One region of the Paenibacillus sp. FSL H8-0175 genome, then DNA from elsewhere that is predicted to be linked to it. Evidence: riboswitches for the same ligand, from Rfam matches in the RefSeq annotation. Region 1 holds a riboswitch; each other region holds the start of a gene.
The links. A riboswitch is a leader RNA that binds a small molecule or an ion and turns the genes downstream of it on or off. The one in region 1 is predicted to bind cobalamin.

Region 1 (3,767 bases):
GGTTTCTGTACTTCCGCAAACGCAGCCGGAGAATGAACACTGAGGGCTAAGCGGGTAGTGGACTGATAATAGAAATGACTATTAAAAAGGAGGGAAACACATGGAGCTATTAACGATTATTAAAGCCATTATTTTGGGGCTTGTTGAAGGTTTAACCGAATTTGCTCCAGTATCCTCCACGGGTCATATGATTATTGTTGATGATATGTGGCTGAAATCACAGGAGTTATTTGGACAATATACGGCAAATACCTTCAAAGTAGTTATTCAACTGGGTTCAATATTAGCGGTTGTTGTGATTTTTAGAAATCGGTTCATTGATCTGTTGGGTTTAAAGCGTTTCAGCCGTAAGCAGTTGGATCCTGTAACAGAGGAGCTACCGAAGTTGGAGCAGGGCGGGCACCTCAAGCTGACTCAGGTTCTGGTAGGGTTAGTGCCTGCAGGTGTGTTAGGTGTTCTGTTTAATGATTATATTGATGAGCATTTATTCTCTACATCAACAGTGTTAATTGGTCTAGTGATTGGGGCTATATTAATGATTATTGCCGATCTGTTTGGGCCGAAGAAGATCAGAACTGAGAGTGTAGATCAGATTACATACAAACAGGCACTTGGTGTAGGTCTTGTACAGTGTTTTTCGTTATGGCCTGGATTTTCACGCTCGGGCTCGACGATTTCTGGTGGCGTACTCCTCGGGATGAGCCATCGTGCCGCTGCTGATTTTACGTTTATTATGGCAGTACCCATCATGGCAGGTGCCAGTCTGTTGTCACTGATGAAAAACTGGCAATATTTCACCATGGACGCGTTGCCGTTTTTTATTGCAGGCTTTATTAGTGCCTTCCTATTTGCGCTGTTATCGATGCGTTTCTTCTTAAAACTGATCAATCGTATCAAGCTCTTACCGTTTGCTATATACCGTATAATTCTTGCTGCTGTAGTATATTTCGTATTTTTCTAAGTCCGTTATAAGGAATCGATATAACAGAAGCCCCAGTAATCTATTGCAGATTGCTGGGGCTTTCACGTATGATGACATCAGATTAAGACACTCAAATGATGAATGATATCGGAGACAGGTGCTGACCGGAAAATAGTAATTCGGTAGACTTAATAGGGAAATTCGGTTCGAAGCCGATGCGGTCCCGCCACTGTAACGGAAGAATCTCGAGCAACAGAGGTCACTGGCAATTTACTACTGCTGGGAAGACTGCTCAAGATGTTGACGCCGCTAGCCAGGAGACCTGCCTGTTTCAACAGCACTGCTTCACCTACGGAAGATAGGGAGGTGTTAGACGTTAACCATGGGTATATCATGGGCGTCTTTCCCTTTGACTTTTTTAGGGAAGGGCGCTCTTTTTTATAGGAAAGCAAGTAGCTTTGGAGTTTGAAATAAGAGATGGAAGAGGGAGTGTATCGAGATGACGAATAAAGTAAAAGTAAGCAATCTTGGATATCCGAGAATCGGAAAGAACCGCGAGTGGAAAAAGACACTGGAAGCCTACTGGCAGGGGAAAATAAATGAGGAGCAATTCCGCTCCGAAATGGCAGCAATTCAGCTGCAGCATTTGAAGACCCAGCAAGAGGCAGGAATTGAGCTTATTCCGGTAAATGATTTTACTTTTTATGACCATGTGTTGGATACGGCTGTTATGTTTGGAATTGTACCTCCACGGTACACGTATGATGGCGGCGACATCGGGCTTGATCTTTATTTTGCAATGGCCCGTGGTAATGCTGAGGCTACTGCCTGTGAGATGACCAAATGGTTCAATACGAACTATCACTATATCGTTCCAGAGATCGGCACACAAACACCACGCCTGACTGAAAATAAACCTCTAGCGGCTTATCGTTTTGCTAAATCGCAGGCAGGGATTGAAGGTAAACCGGTACTTTTAGGTCTGTATACCTTCCTTAAGCTGTCCAAAGGTTACGCAGCGGCAGATATCGCCAAGATTGCTGCACGTTTTGTTCCAGTCTATGTTCAACTGCTACAGGAACTGAAGCAAGAAGGGGTAAGCTGGGTACAAATCGATGAGCCAGCGATTGTTACAGGCATAAGTAAAGAAGAATTAACACTGCTTAACTCGATATACACAGAAATTGCCGGCTCCGTGCCGGGCTTGAATATTATTTTACAGACGTATTTCGAAGCTGCTGAACCGTTGGAGGCACTGCTAGAGTTGCCTGTTCAAGGCTTGGGTCTTGACTTTGTGCACGATGGTGGAGCGAATCTGGCTTCTATCGAACGTCTTGGCTGGCCGAAGGACAAATGGCTGGGTGCCGGAATTATTGATGGACGGAACATCTGGCGTTCCGATTTAGACGCTAAGCTGCAACTGGTAGAAAAGCTCAGCGTTCATGTGCCGCTTGATCGTCTTATTCTTCAGCCTTCTTGCAGTCTGCTGCATGTCCCAGTCACCGTTCAAGGTGAGTTGAAGCTGAAGGCGACAGTTAAGAATGCGTTAGCTTTTGCCGATGAGAAGCTTGCAGAGCTTAGTTTGCTCGGAGCAGCCCTCGCAGATAAAGGAGAAGCTGCTAAAGCAGCGCTGGCCGCTAGTCGTGAAGCTATTGCAGCATTCCGCGCACTACCTGAGCGTGGCCGTAAGGATGTGGCGGAGCAAGTGCTTGCACTTGCAGCTTTGCCTGACCAACGCAGTTTGCCTTTTGCTGAACGCTTAAAGGTGCAGCAAGAGAAATGGCAGCTTCCACTTCTGCCAACCACTACAATTGGTAGCTTCCCGCAGACAGTAGAAGTGCGTCAGGCGAGATTGAAATGGCGTAAAGGGGTCTGGAATCAGGAGCGTTATGATGGATTTGTTCGTGAGCAGATCGCGGATGCAATTACCTTCCAAGAAAAGCTAGGTCTGGATGTTCTGGTCCACGGTGAGTTCGAGCGTACAGATATGGTGGAGTTTTTCGGAGAAAAGCTGGACGGATACTTGTTTACTAGTAATGGCTGGGTTCAATCCTACGGTTCCCGTTGCGTTAAGCCACCGGTGATCTACGCGGATGTTGCATTTATACAGCCTATGACTGTTAAAGAAAGTGTCTATGCACAATCGTTGACGAAGCTTCCGGTTAAAGGAATGTTGACGGGTCCTGTAACTATCCTCAATTGGTCATTTGTACGTGATGATCTCAGCCGGGAAGAGGTAGCCAATCAAATTGCTCTTGCCCTTCGCCATGAAGTAAAAGCGCTAGAAGATGCAGGCATCGAAATGATTCAAGTGGATGAGCCGGCTATACGTGAAGGACTTCCGCTTAAGGCAGAAGACCGTGAGCATTACCTGAACTGGGCAGTGAAGTCGTTCCGCGTTGCTACGAACCATGTGAAGGCTACGACACAAATTCATACGCATATGTGCTATAGCGAATTCAATGACATGATCGATTCCATATCGGCTATGGATGCTGATGTAATCTCCATTGAGACTTCACGTAGCCATGGGGAGCTGATTATCAGCTTTGAGGAGCAGGCCTATGATAAAGGAATCGGTCTTGGAGTGTATGACATCCATAGCCCGCGGGTTCCGGCTGTAGAAGAAATGACGGCGAATATCGATCGTGCGCTGCGGGTGCTGGACCCTGAACAGTTCTGGATTAATCCGGATTGCGGTCTGAAAACACGTGGCTGGCAGGAGACAGAGGATGCACTACGTAATATGGTAAGCGCTGCTGCTATTGCGAGGGAAAAGTCAGGGGTTATTGCTTCAAAATAGACATAAATAAATTAGAGCCAGGGTAATTTACCCTGGCTTTTT
Region 2 (3,767 bases), 2.7 Mb from region 1:
TTCTTCGTACGTATAACCACTGTAAATCCAGATTGAGAACCCTGGCAGTACAGTGCGAAGCTCATGAATGAACCCCAGCAACTCTTCTGCTGAGAAAAAAGGATCGCCGCCTGCCAGTGTCAGACCATCCAGCAAAGGGTTAGCGGCGATTTCTGCGATGATTTCATGTTGTCGTTCTAAGGTGAAGACTTCTCCATATTTAAAGTTCCATGTCTCGGGATTAAAACATCCCGGGCAACGATGGCGGCAGCCGCTGAGAAAGAGGACGGCCCGCATGCCCTCTCCCTCGTTAATCGACTCCGGATAGTAACCGCAAATATTCATAGATGCTTAACGCGATCCCGAACTTCAGCTTGTTTGGCGGCATTAAAGCGGGTCTGATAGTCGCCGGTTAAATAACCTGTAACTCTGCGCAAACGGCGGATGTGCACGTCATTCTCATTTGCGTTGCAGGAAGGACAGTTTGTCCCAATTACGCCTTCGTATCCACAGCTGGAGCAGCGGTCAATCGGATGGTTAATGCTGAAATAACTGACCTGTTGTTCGAGCGCATATTTAATGATTTTGATAAAAGCCGATGGGTTGTTGCGGGCATTGCCGTTTAATTCGACATAAGAAATAGCCCCGGCATTGCAGTATTCATGGAAAGGAGCTTCCAAGCTGATCTTCTGAGCAGCACCCAGATCGAAGTATACAGGGATGTGAAAAGAGTTCGTATAATATTCACGGTCGGTTACGCCCGGAATGGAACCCAGTACCTTGCGGTCAACTTTGGTGAATTTACCGGACAAACCTTCTGCTGGAGTAGCGAACAGGGTGATGTTAAGATCCAGTTCCTCACTTTTCCGATCGCAATAGTCCCGCATATGACGCACGATAGCCAGCGCCTTGGCATGAACTTCCATATCCTCGCCATGGTGTTTGCCGTACATAGCTTTCATACATTCCGCCATACCGATGAAGCCAAGAGACAGACTGCCATGCTTCAGCAGATCGCCTACAGTGTCATCGGGTGCAAGATGTTCGCCGCCTTCCCAAACGCCTTCTCGCATCATGAAATCGGAAGCTTTAGCTTTTTGTGCGGTTTGGATGTGGAAGCGATGGAGAAGTCCTTCCAGCGCAATATCCATATAATGATTTAGATCTTCATAGAAGCCAGCTTCGTCTGCGACGGTACGTCTGCCTGTTACTGTGCCGTGTGCCAGACCTAGCCGAACCAGATTTAGTGTATTAAAGGAAAGGTTGCCCTTCCCAGAGCAATGATTACGCCCAAAACGGTCACCGAGCACTCGGGTTCGGCAGCCCATTGTAGCGAACTCCGTATCAGGATCACTTGAATCATAATACTGCAAGTTGAGCGGAGCGTCCAGATTAGCGAAGTTTGGATATAGTCTGCGCGCAGAACATTCAGCTGCTTTTAGGAACAGTTCATAGTTAGGATCGCCTTGCTGTTGATTGATTCCTTGCTTGCATTTGAAGATTTGAATCGGGAACACTGGTGTTTCTCCGCTGCCAAGTCCGTTCATAGTTGCGGTTAGCAGAGAACTGATCACAAGCTGACCTTCTGGTGAAGTACAAGTACCGTAGTTGATGCTGGTAAACGGTATTTGTCCACCGGATCGGCTGGACATGGTATTCAGATTATGTACCATACTTTCAGCCGCTTGCAGAGTTTCGATTTCGGTTTCCTTTAGTGCAAAACGGAACGCCCTTGGATATAACTCCGCCAGATCGGTCCGGCTCATCGTAATCTCGCCCAAAGATTCATCAGCTTGTCCTTCTTCAAAATAATCCAGACCCTTGCGGAACAGCTTGGCGAAGGATTTGGTTACATAAGGTGCCAGATCATAGTCGAGTTTATTGGCGGATACACCACCATATTGAGCATTTTGCTGGGATTGGAAAATAATCGCTACCAGAGACATAGCTGTCATTATTGAGTTCGGAGGACGAACGCTGCCGTTGCCGGTATTGAAACCTTCACGGAGAAGTTTATCAAACGGGATGAAAATACAGTTCGTCGTTCCAATCGCGTATTGATCCAGATCATGCACATAGACGACATTGTCATCAATAGCCTGCACTAGCTGTGGCGGCATCGTAAAATTGCGGGCGTACCATTTTGAATATTCACTGCCGAACTTGCTCATTTTACCGGAGAAACTCTCTCCATTCAAATTGGCATTCTCGCGCAATAGGTCCATATCCCGACTGTCGATAATATCCCGGCCTAAATCAATGAGCTCTTCTAAAAGAACTTCCCGTGCATTTTCTACTCCATTAAATTGTCTCTCCAACAACGTCATTGTACAGCTCTCCTCTCAGTATAAAAGAAAAACATCTATCATCAAATCCATATATCCATAAGAAGTTGGACTGCTATAAGCAGTCGTATATTTGTTCAGATTACATAAAAAAAGCATCCCCTACCCGAGGATGGCAGAAAATGCCCGATGCGTTATGTAAATATCCACACGGATATTTGCAGAGGTCTCTACGTAGATGACCGCATGCGGACACCATCCCTGTTCCTCGCAGGCATCAATAGTTGGTGTCGTCGAAACAGGTAGGTCTCCTGGCTTCCGTGGGATCTCTCGGCGCCTTCCCAAGGGTGTTCCTAACCCTCAGTGGCATTTGCCGGGAGATGTGGATTCTCAAGCTTCCCAGAAGCTTAAGAAGGCCATCCGGTTACAGTGGCGGGACCGCAGCGGATTCTCACCGCGCTTCCCTATTAAGCTCTAAATCCGGTTAAGGATCAAAGCGCCTGTCTCCACTATATTTTGTTGTCGTTAGATAAAAATAACCCAAGATGTTGTGTTTGTAAACAGTTTTTTAGAAAACCCGCGCGGGGAGCGGGTTCTTCAAAAGTACTCCACAAATGATCCACAGGCTGTCTATAAGTAATCCACAATTGATCCACAGGGAGATGCGAAATGATTCATAAATTGTCCGAAAAGATGCCACAAAGAGTCCATAAATATAGTGCAGATGACCCTAGAATTTGCTCATGAGAAAATACTCTTAGCCCAAAGTCATATTTTGGAGTAATCAGAAGAAATAGAAGAGATAAGGGAGGATAATCTTGCTTAGTTTGTGACAGAGCGGTGGAATTGTTACAATGGAAGGAGACAGCTACTATAAAATTTCGAGGAGGTATTCTCATGCCTATCGCTGAAGTTACAGTTATTCCAATTGGAACAGGCAGTACCAGTCTTAGCAGCTATGTTGCGGATATGCAGCGGGTGCTGAAGACAGTAGAAGGGATTACTTATGAACTTACGTCTATGGGTACGATCATCGAAGGGCCTCTGCAACGCATTTTTGCCGCGGTAGAAGCTTTGCATGAGTCTCCTTTTGCCGCAGGTGCAGAACGTGTCTCTACTTCACTTAAAATAGACGACCGCCGCGATAAACCCTCTACTAGCCGTGGAAAGTTAGAGTCTGTGGAGCGTAAGCTACAGGTGGATTAGCAGTTTAGGAGGGCGGAAAACAGGGAGAAATAGGCTTGCGTTTCTGGCTGAAAGTTGTATAATATTTTTTGTTTGACAGAAAAACAGCGTTAAGCTGGTGTAGCTCAGGGGTAGAGCAACGCACTCGTAATGCGTAGGCCGGGGGTTCAATTCCCTTCACCAGCATCCTTACAAAGTCGATAGTGGCGCGTGTTCCCGGGTTTTTGGAACTGCGCCTTTTTTTTGTACAAGCATCAACTTCTAACATTCTTCTAACCTTTAGTCGATTAAAGTGGGTGTCTCGTCAATTTTCTCCAC
Region 3 (3,767 bases), 3.2 Mb from region 1:
GGATTCCTGTAGTTCGAACGCATCCATACCCACACTTGGATATATCCACTCCCCGCCGCGTGATACCACGAAGCTCCACCATCCGTCGTAAGTACCTTGCGAAACTCCATGGATACCTGATACAAAGTTGCCATAAGACGATTTGGTGATATCCACTTTAAAATCATCGGTAGACCCTAGTTGTTGCAACGCTTCAAGGGCATTGGAGGCTTTCAAAGTCCCCTCACTAATCAACCCTTCCGGGCCTTCAACGGTTAGCGAAGCTGTTACATTCTTAGAAATCACTTTTAGAGCTTTTGTATATTTAGCAATCGTTGGGGCTTTGCCTTCACGGTAGCCAGTTACAGTCAGTGTATAGTCACCTGCGGGCATATTTCCTGAGAATACGGCCTCACCTTTAGTATTCGTCGTTACCGTCTGAGCTCCAATTTGGACCTGAACACCCGCAGCTTTTGCAGTTACAGGAGAGGAAGTGTTCGTAGCAGCGTCCCATTTCCACGTCTTACTAGTTACAGTGACGGTAAAGGAATCGCCCTCTTTAAGATTTGCTTTGGAAAGCGTAACGGAATCCACAAGCTTAGTGTCATCTCCGGCATAATAAATCAGTACCTGATCTGAATCTTTAAGTACAAAATCACTCATGCCTACATCGGGATTAATCCATTTTCCGTCACGTGATACAACATACATCCATCCGTCATAACCACCAAAGCTTCCAGCAGCAATACTTCCGATGCCAGTCACATAACTGCCCGAAGGATTTGTGATCGGCAAGTTCGTTTGAAGCGCCAGCTTCTCTAACGCTCCAAGTGCGTTGCCAGCATAGGCGTACCCTTGTGCCAACGTGGCCTGTGGTCCCTCAATCGTTACTGGAGCGTAGATGAGTGAGCTCTGAATGGAGGATTTGGAAAAATCGTATAGCTTACTGTTGCTTCCTTTATATAGCAAATTATAGGCAACCAGCGCCTGAAGCCCTTGCTCTGTCGCCAGAATATTACTGCTTCCACCACGGCTATGGGTGAAGCTACCATCAGCTAGACGATAGCTAAGCAGGTTCTCCATTAGATCCACTTTGTTTTTGGTGTATTCTAATCCACTAGGATCAACTCCGAAGGAGGTGAGTCCAAGGATTGCTTGTGCGCTACTTTCAGCACTGTCACCGTAACCCCCATGGCTATCTTGAGCTGTAGATAACCAAGCTACGGCTTGTAGCCCTGCTAAGTAGGCTTCGGGATTATTTTTATGTGCCGCCAGAGCCGTCAAGGTTATCGCTGTCATATCAGGCTCACTTGCACCTGAGGTTAGTGCAAAGCCCCCATCCGGATTCTGTTTGGAGAGAATCTCCGTAAGGAGCTTATCCGCCGTCCATTTCGCGTCACTTGGGATATTATATTTACCAGAATCCAGCGCAAGTAAAGCATATACCGGATTATTAAGCGTCTGTTCACTGAGCTTGCTATTATTATAGATTTTCTCAATCAGATTATAGCCAGGAGTCGTTCCGTTACCAGCAAAGCTAGTAGGATCTGCACCAATCGCTCTCACTGCGAGCACGATTCGAGCATAATCGGTTACATTGGTGAAATCGCCAGCTGCATCCTTTACTTTTTTCTCAAGCTCTGAAAGGTAACTAGCCGGCAGCTTGTACCCTGCTTGCGCTAATCCAATGGCTTGCCAATCCGATTGCACGCCACCTTTCAAGAGATATTCCGCAGCCGCATAAGTCGCATCCGCAACATTAATCCGCTCCGCGGCAGTTGCCTCCAGACCGGCGCCAGCGCCCGCTTCTGCAAATATTTGTCCCGCCGGAGCAAGAGATGTTCCTAGAATTGAAATGACCATGAATAAGGCCAGCCCAAGTGCTACAAACTTGGAAGACATGATTTTCTTCATTGTTTAACCTCTTTCTGTATAAGAATGGGTACTGCCGGGAATAAGACGCATAACATAAAGACCGCCCCTTTGGAGGGCGGTCAGGGAAGATTACAAATTGAGGCTGCGGCGCTTGCTTCCTGCCAACAGTCCATCTGTATATGTTCCACATTCTTACCCCACGAAGAATAGAAACGCTCACGAAAAAGGCAGGTCTCCTGGCTAATGCTTCATCGCTGTTCTTCACCTTCCCACCCTACCTTCGGGGCAGTGGCTTATAGAAGAAACGCTCCGCACATACAGTGGCGGGACCGCGCCGGACTCTTGCACCGGACTTCCCTTTTAAGCAGACGACTAGATTGATAGAGTCTGCACCTTTTCCAGTATGTAGTATCTTATTTTGACATCCATAATCATATCTATTAATACATAGCATGTCTATAGAAAAGCTTAGTATGGGCAGCAAAAAAATGAACAGCAATACGCCACCTTCCGGTAGTTATTGCTGTTCAGAAAGCTTGTTATTCGACTGTTCCATCCGGACTTGCAGTCGGGGAGGGTTCAGCACTTGAATCAGAAGCTGGTGGAATATTAGGATCGGGATCTACGATCAATGTAAATCTTCCGGCTTTGATCATACTTTTCTCTAGAATTGTCGCTCCAGACTCCAATGTAACCTCAACCTGATAGGAAGGTTGTTCACCTTCAGTCACAGCTGTTGCGGAAGGTAACCCAGTGCTGTTCTCAGTATCAGAGGAAGGCGTAGTGGACGGAGAAGCATCAGCTACAGCGTTAGTAGAGTCTGCACCTTCTGCTGTTCCTCCAGTAGTGCCAGCGGCATCTGACTCGTCAGCAGCGTTTCCCTCATCCGTCCCATCCGTTGACGGCACTGGACAAGTCCCATTTGTAGCAGCGACCTTAAAGCTTTTATCTATCTTTGTAGACGAAGACATTAAACTAACCTCAGTCGGTTTAAACTGCACACAGTCATCTGCACTTGCGAAGGTGAACACCAATATGCTGCTCCCCTTATCTCCTTCGACGCTCTGATCCTTCAAGTATACTGAAGCCGGAGGCAGCATATTGCCTGCACTCTGAACAGGGGTCGGCTCAGGGCTTGTCCCCGGCAGAGCCGTCTTCGTATCATCCGGACGCAGCATACTGAATACGATAATTGCAATAATCACCAGAATACCCGTAATGGAGCCGGAGATTAAGAGTCGAAATCGGCTGCGGCTGATCCAGCGCGCCAGCGGGGAAGCCAGTTGGGAGCGGGCTTCATTGTACACATTTTGCAGAGCAGGCCGAGCTGCCGCGACATAGTTCTTTCGGAATTCCCGATTCTTGAACGCTTCACGATCACTGCTCAGGAAATACTTCAGAATCGCCTTACGGTAACCCGGTTGCAGCTTTTTATTCGAAACCGTAAATAAAGGATTGCCTTGCGACCAAGCAAAAAACCGATAGATGATTTCTTTGTCGGAACCGGCTTTACGCTTTAACAGCTCCAGAAGCGCATCGTAATCCAGCGGACCCCCTTCACGCTGAGTTGTATAGTAAAAGGCTAGCGGAAGCCGTTCAAAGGGTTCCAGGACACGCGCCTCTTTTAGCAAACGACGACCCAGTAGCTGCACATCGTCTAGTTCCTGCGGAGACAATCCTGTAAAAATCTCCTCATTCGGCTTCTCTTCACCAAACCAGCGGTAAGCGGCACGCAGCGCATTCTCTTTCTGCTTGCTAATCCTATCCAGTGGCGGCTGCCAATCGACAACATTACCATACCGTAAAAAAACTACCTCCAGAAGCTCCTCCTGCGTCATATCAGAAAGCGATAAGCGGTTCAGTAAGAATCTATCTGCTGAAGCAGCAAGATCCTGCATTAGGGAGAGTGCCTT
Region 4 (3,767 bases), 3.0 Mb from region 1:
CCATTCTTGTTTGCGTAGGTGAAGACTCTAATGAAGGTAATACAAGTGGGCGGAGGTCGTTTTTCCCACCGGATTTCCGCACGATTTGATAGAAAGAGTTATTAAGTTCAGTAAGCATTTGCTCCATTTTTGCTTCGTCTGTGCTTCCACCATCGGTGAATCGAGGTTCATTTATGCTCTCGAACATCAGCTTATCGGATTTGTCCTTGAAGCGATCGGCAATTTGAGTCCAGGCTGCATTATAACGTGCCAGCGTTTCATCGTGTTTTTCTTCCATATGGCTTACCCATAGCCAGGAATCATGGTGGACATTAATCATGACATAAAGCTTGGCGTCCAGTGCCCAGCCGACAACTTCTTCCACACGGTCGAGGTAGGCCTTTTCTAGGGTATAGTCTGGTGCCGCACCCATGTGAGTATCCCAGGTCACAGGAATCCGAATGCTTTTATAGCCTTGAGCGGCGATCTTTTTAATAAGATCTTGGGTCACACGTGGATTGCCCCAGGAGGTTTCATCCTCACCTGTAGCATCTAAAGTATTGCCAAGGTTCCATCCGGGCTGCATTTCGTCTACATAGGATTGGATCTTACTCTTTGGCGCTGCCTTAGCTTGTTGCTCGTCCTTAGTTGCAGCTGCGGCCATGGATGAGAACAGAGAGAGCAGAAGAGCGGTGACAAGTGTCAATGATAAGAAGGATTTCTGGATTCGCGTAGTCATTGAATTCTCCTTTGTGAGATAAATTTAGGATGCTTGGACCTGGCTTTGACGCTGTACTTGGTGGTTAAATGAACGCAAACACCTCCAGTTTTATTTTGTAAACGCTTTCTGAATATACCCTAACATAGAATACACTTAGCGAGTACCTTACTAATTTGTGGTAAATTCATATAAGAATTAGTGATTTAAATTAATTTGCCCCACAGTTGGATAAAGAAATTATTTGAATAACCCTACTCGTAGAAATTGGTTATTCAATAGGATTATCTCTAGCTGCCCGTTATACAAAAAAGAAATATAACATGACAAAAGCATATATATTAGTTATGATGAAGCATGAAAATTTAAAATTAGAAATAGGTGCCAACTATGAATGTTGCGGAAGTACAATCATAGATTGGTTAAATGGAAAGCGGGTGTGAATCCCGCGCGGTCCCGCCGCTGTGAAAGAGGAGTCCTTGCAAAATGCCACTGGGAAACTGGGAAGGCAGCAAGGGTGATGATACTTGAGCCAGAATATCTGCCTTTTTCTGTTACACCATCAAACTCTACGATCGATAGAGAGGTGCTTGAATAGTGTTTGCCAGCTATTATTGTGGTTCACTATCTTAACCTCTTGACGTTTATGTTGAGTGGTTTTTTTGTGGTTATGAGAAAGTTTATTCTGTTTTTTATCATAGGTATGAAGGGAAGGGTTATGGAAAAATGAAGAAAAATAAGTTTTTAGCGTGGTTACTTATTGTAGCTGTATTTATTACGACATTCTCTACAAGTGTAATCCCGGCTCAAGCAGATGGAGCAAGCTCTACCCTTAAAGGGTATGTATCTGTATCCGTAGAGAAATTCACCTTAGGCCAAGGGTATATTAAGGAACCTATTAAAGTTCCGATTTATGAAGGCGATAATGGCGCATCTTTAATAACACGTGCGCTAGGTGATGGGAATTATAGATATTTAGGAAATATAGATAGTGGTTTTTATTTATCAGAAGTTAAAGATAGTGGCAGAAGCGAAGTCAATATTCCACAATATATTTTAGATATGATTTCAGCCGATGGGAATACAGTCGGCACTAAAGCAGACCCAGATTGGTTAAGTCAGTTTGACTACACCTCCATGTCGGGTTGGATGTATGCAGTAAATAATGTGTTTCCTCCGTTTGGGATGACCGATTATAAGCCTCAAGACGGTGACATCATTCGAACTCAGTTCACCACTTATGGCTATGGTTCTGATCTTGGCGGCTGGGGGGAAATCCCAGTTCAACTTGCCAATAAGGATGCTTTAACTGCGGAAATCGCCGAGATTAATAGTGCCCCTAATAAAGAAACTATTTTGGACAGACCAGTAGTGCAATCGGCAGTTTATGAAGCCTATTCCGTGCTCGAAAACATGGCAAGCTCTCAAATAAGTGTAGATCATGCGCTTGTCGGTCTTAATAATGCATTAGACATTGAACCCCCTGTTATTACAGTAAGTGGCATACAAGATAAACAGGAAGTATCCAATAAAGAAATAAGCTTCAAAGTAGCTGTCACAGACAATGTATATAGTGACATTACTCCAGAAGTGAAGCTGAATGGAGTTACTTTATCACCCGCAAATGGGGAGTACAAAGCTACTCTGAATTCAGGCATTAATGCAATTGCTGTAACGGCTCTTGACGGAGCTGGAAACAAAACAAATGTAACTTATCAGGTTACTTACAAACTGGAAACTACAGTTGCCGTCAAACAACAGTTAGATAAAAACCTTGCTTATATTTTAAATACTGTAAAGAATCCAACGTTTGGAACAGGCAGCGGAGAATGGTCGATCCTTTCTCTGGCACGGGCGAACTATACAGTACCTAACGGTTATTATGATCTCTATTACAATAATGTAGCTACGAAAATAGCATCAATCATTAAAGAGGATGGAAAACTCGACGCCAATAAAAGCACAGAGAATTCCAGAGCGATTCTAGGACTTACCTCTATCGGAAAAGATATCACAAATGTTGCGGGATATGATCTGAGAAAAGCACTCGCTGATTATCAATATATCCAAAAGCAAGGCAATAATGGTCCGATTTTTGCTCTGATTGCGCTAGATAGCCATAACTATGAGATTCCTGTAGTTGATGGAGTTACAGAACAGACCACAAGAGAAAAACTAGTTCAGTATATTTTAGATAAAGAGGTTAAAAAAGGTACAGCAGAAGCTGGTGGCTGGGCATTAGGCGTAACCAAAGCCGATGTCGATATGACTGCGATGGCGATGCAAGCTCTTGCACCTTATTATGCAACCCGTGATGATGTAAAAGCTGCCGTGGATCGGGCCATCCAATGGCTGTCCGATAACCAAAACAATCAAGGCGGATTTACAAGCTGGGGAAGCACTAGCAGCGAGAGTATCTCGCAGGTAATTGTAGCCTTAACTGGTGTAGGCGTAGATCCGCACACTGACGCTAGATTTGTTAAAAGTGGAAATTCGCTTATTGATGCATTACTTAGCTTTGCTGCACCTGAGGGTGGATTTAAGCATATCCTCACAGGCAAAGTAGACAATATGGCAACGGACCAAGGTACGTATGCTCTTGTGTCCTATGATCGTCTGCTCAATCATAGCAACCGTCTCTTTGATATGAATGATGTGCAATTAGAACAACCTACTGCTGTTGTAGCCAAACAACAATTAAATAAAAGCCTTGCCTATATTCTAAACACTGTAAAGACCCCGTCGTTTGGAACAGGCAGCGGAGAATGGTCGATCCTTTCTCTGGCACGGGCGAACTATACAGTACCTAACGGTTATTATGATCTCTATTACAATAATGTAGCTACGAAAATAGCATCAATCATTAAAGAGGATGGAAAACTCGACGCCAATAAAAGCACAGAGAATTCCAGAGCGATTCTAGGACTTACCTCTATCGGAAAAGATATCACAAATGTTGCGGGATATGATCTGAGAAAAGCACTCGCTGATTATCAATATATCCAAAAGCAAGGCAATAATGGTCCGATTTTTGCTCTGATCGCGTTAGATAGCCATAACTATGAGATCC

Region 2: it holds a riboswitch for cobalamin, as region 1 does, so the genes downstream of both, MHH46_RS02500 (anaerobic ribonucleoside triphosphate reductase) here and metE (5-methyltetrahydropteroyltriglutamate--homocysteine S-methyltransferase) in region 1, are expected to answer to the same signal.
Region 3: it holds a riboswitch for cobalamin, as region 1 does, so the genes downstream of both, MHH46_RS04740 (DUF4430 domain-containing protein) here and metE (5-methyltetrahydropteroyltriglutamate--homocysteine S-methyltransferase) in region 1, are expected to answer to the same signal.
Region 4: it holds a riboswitch for cobalamin, as region 1 does, so the genes downstream of both, MHH46_RS04065 (S-layer homology domain-containing protein) here and metE (5-methyltetrahydropteroyltriglutamate--homocysteine S-methyltransferase) in region 1, are expected to answer to the same signal.

Annotation. Positions count from the first base shown of each region.
Region 1 covers NZ_CP150299.1:5,074,856-5,078,622, reverse strand. Annotated here, with positions in the region: gene MHH46_RS22715 (DedA family protein) at 1-50, shown strand, start outside; gene MHH46_RS22710 (undecaprenyl-diphosphate phosphatase) at 101-961, shown strand; cobalamin riboswitch at 1,061-1,267, shown strand; gene metE (5-methyltetrahydropteroyltriglutamate--homocysteine S-methyltransferase) at 1,422-3,725, shown strand.
Region 2 covers NZ_CP150299.1:568,050-571,816, forward strand. Annotated here, with positions in the region: gene nrdG (anaerobic ribonucleoside-triphosphate reductase activating protein) at 1-324, opposite strand, end outside; gene MHH46_RS02500 (anaerobic ribonucleoside triphosphate reductase) at 321-2,306, opposite strand; cobalamin riboswitch at 2,548-2,783, opposite strand; gene MHH46_RS02505 (MTH1187 family thiamine-binding protein) at 3,162-3,470, shown strand; tRNA gene MHH46_RS02510 (tRNA-Thr) at 3,564-3,635, shown strand.
Region 3 covers NZ_CP150299.1:1,101,756-1,105,522, reverse strand. Annotated here, with positions in the region: gene MHH46_RS04740 (DUF4430 domain-containing protein) at 1-1,893, opposite strand, end outside; cobalamin riboswitch at 2,063-2,266, opposite strand; gene MHH46_RS04735 (hypothetical protein) at 2,394-3,767, opposite strand, start outside.
Region 4 covers NZ_CP150299.1:929,820-933,586, forward strand. Annotated here, with positions in the region: gene MHH46_RS04060 (cellulase family glycosylhydrolase) at 1-718, opposite strand, end outside; cobalamin riboswitch at 1,060-1,261, shown strand; gene MHH46_RS04065 (S-layer homology domain-containing protein) at 1,424-3,767, shown strand, end outside.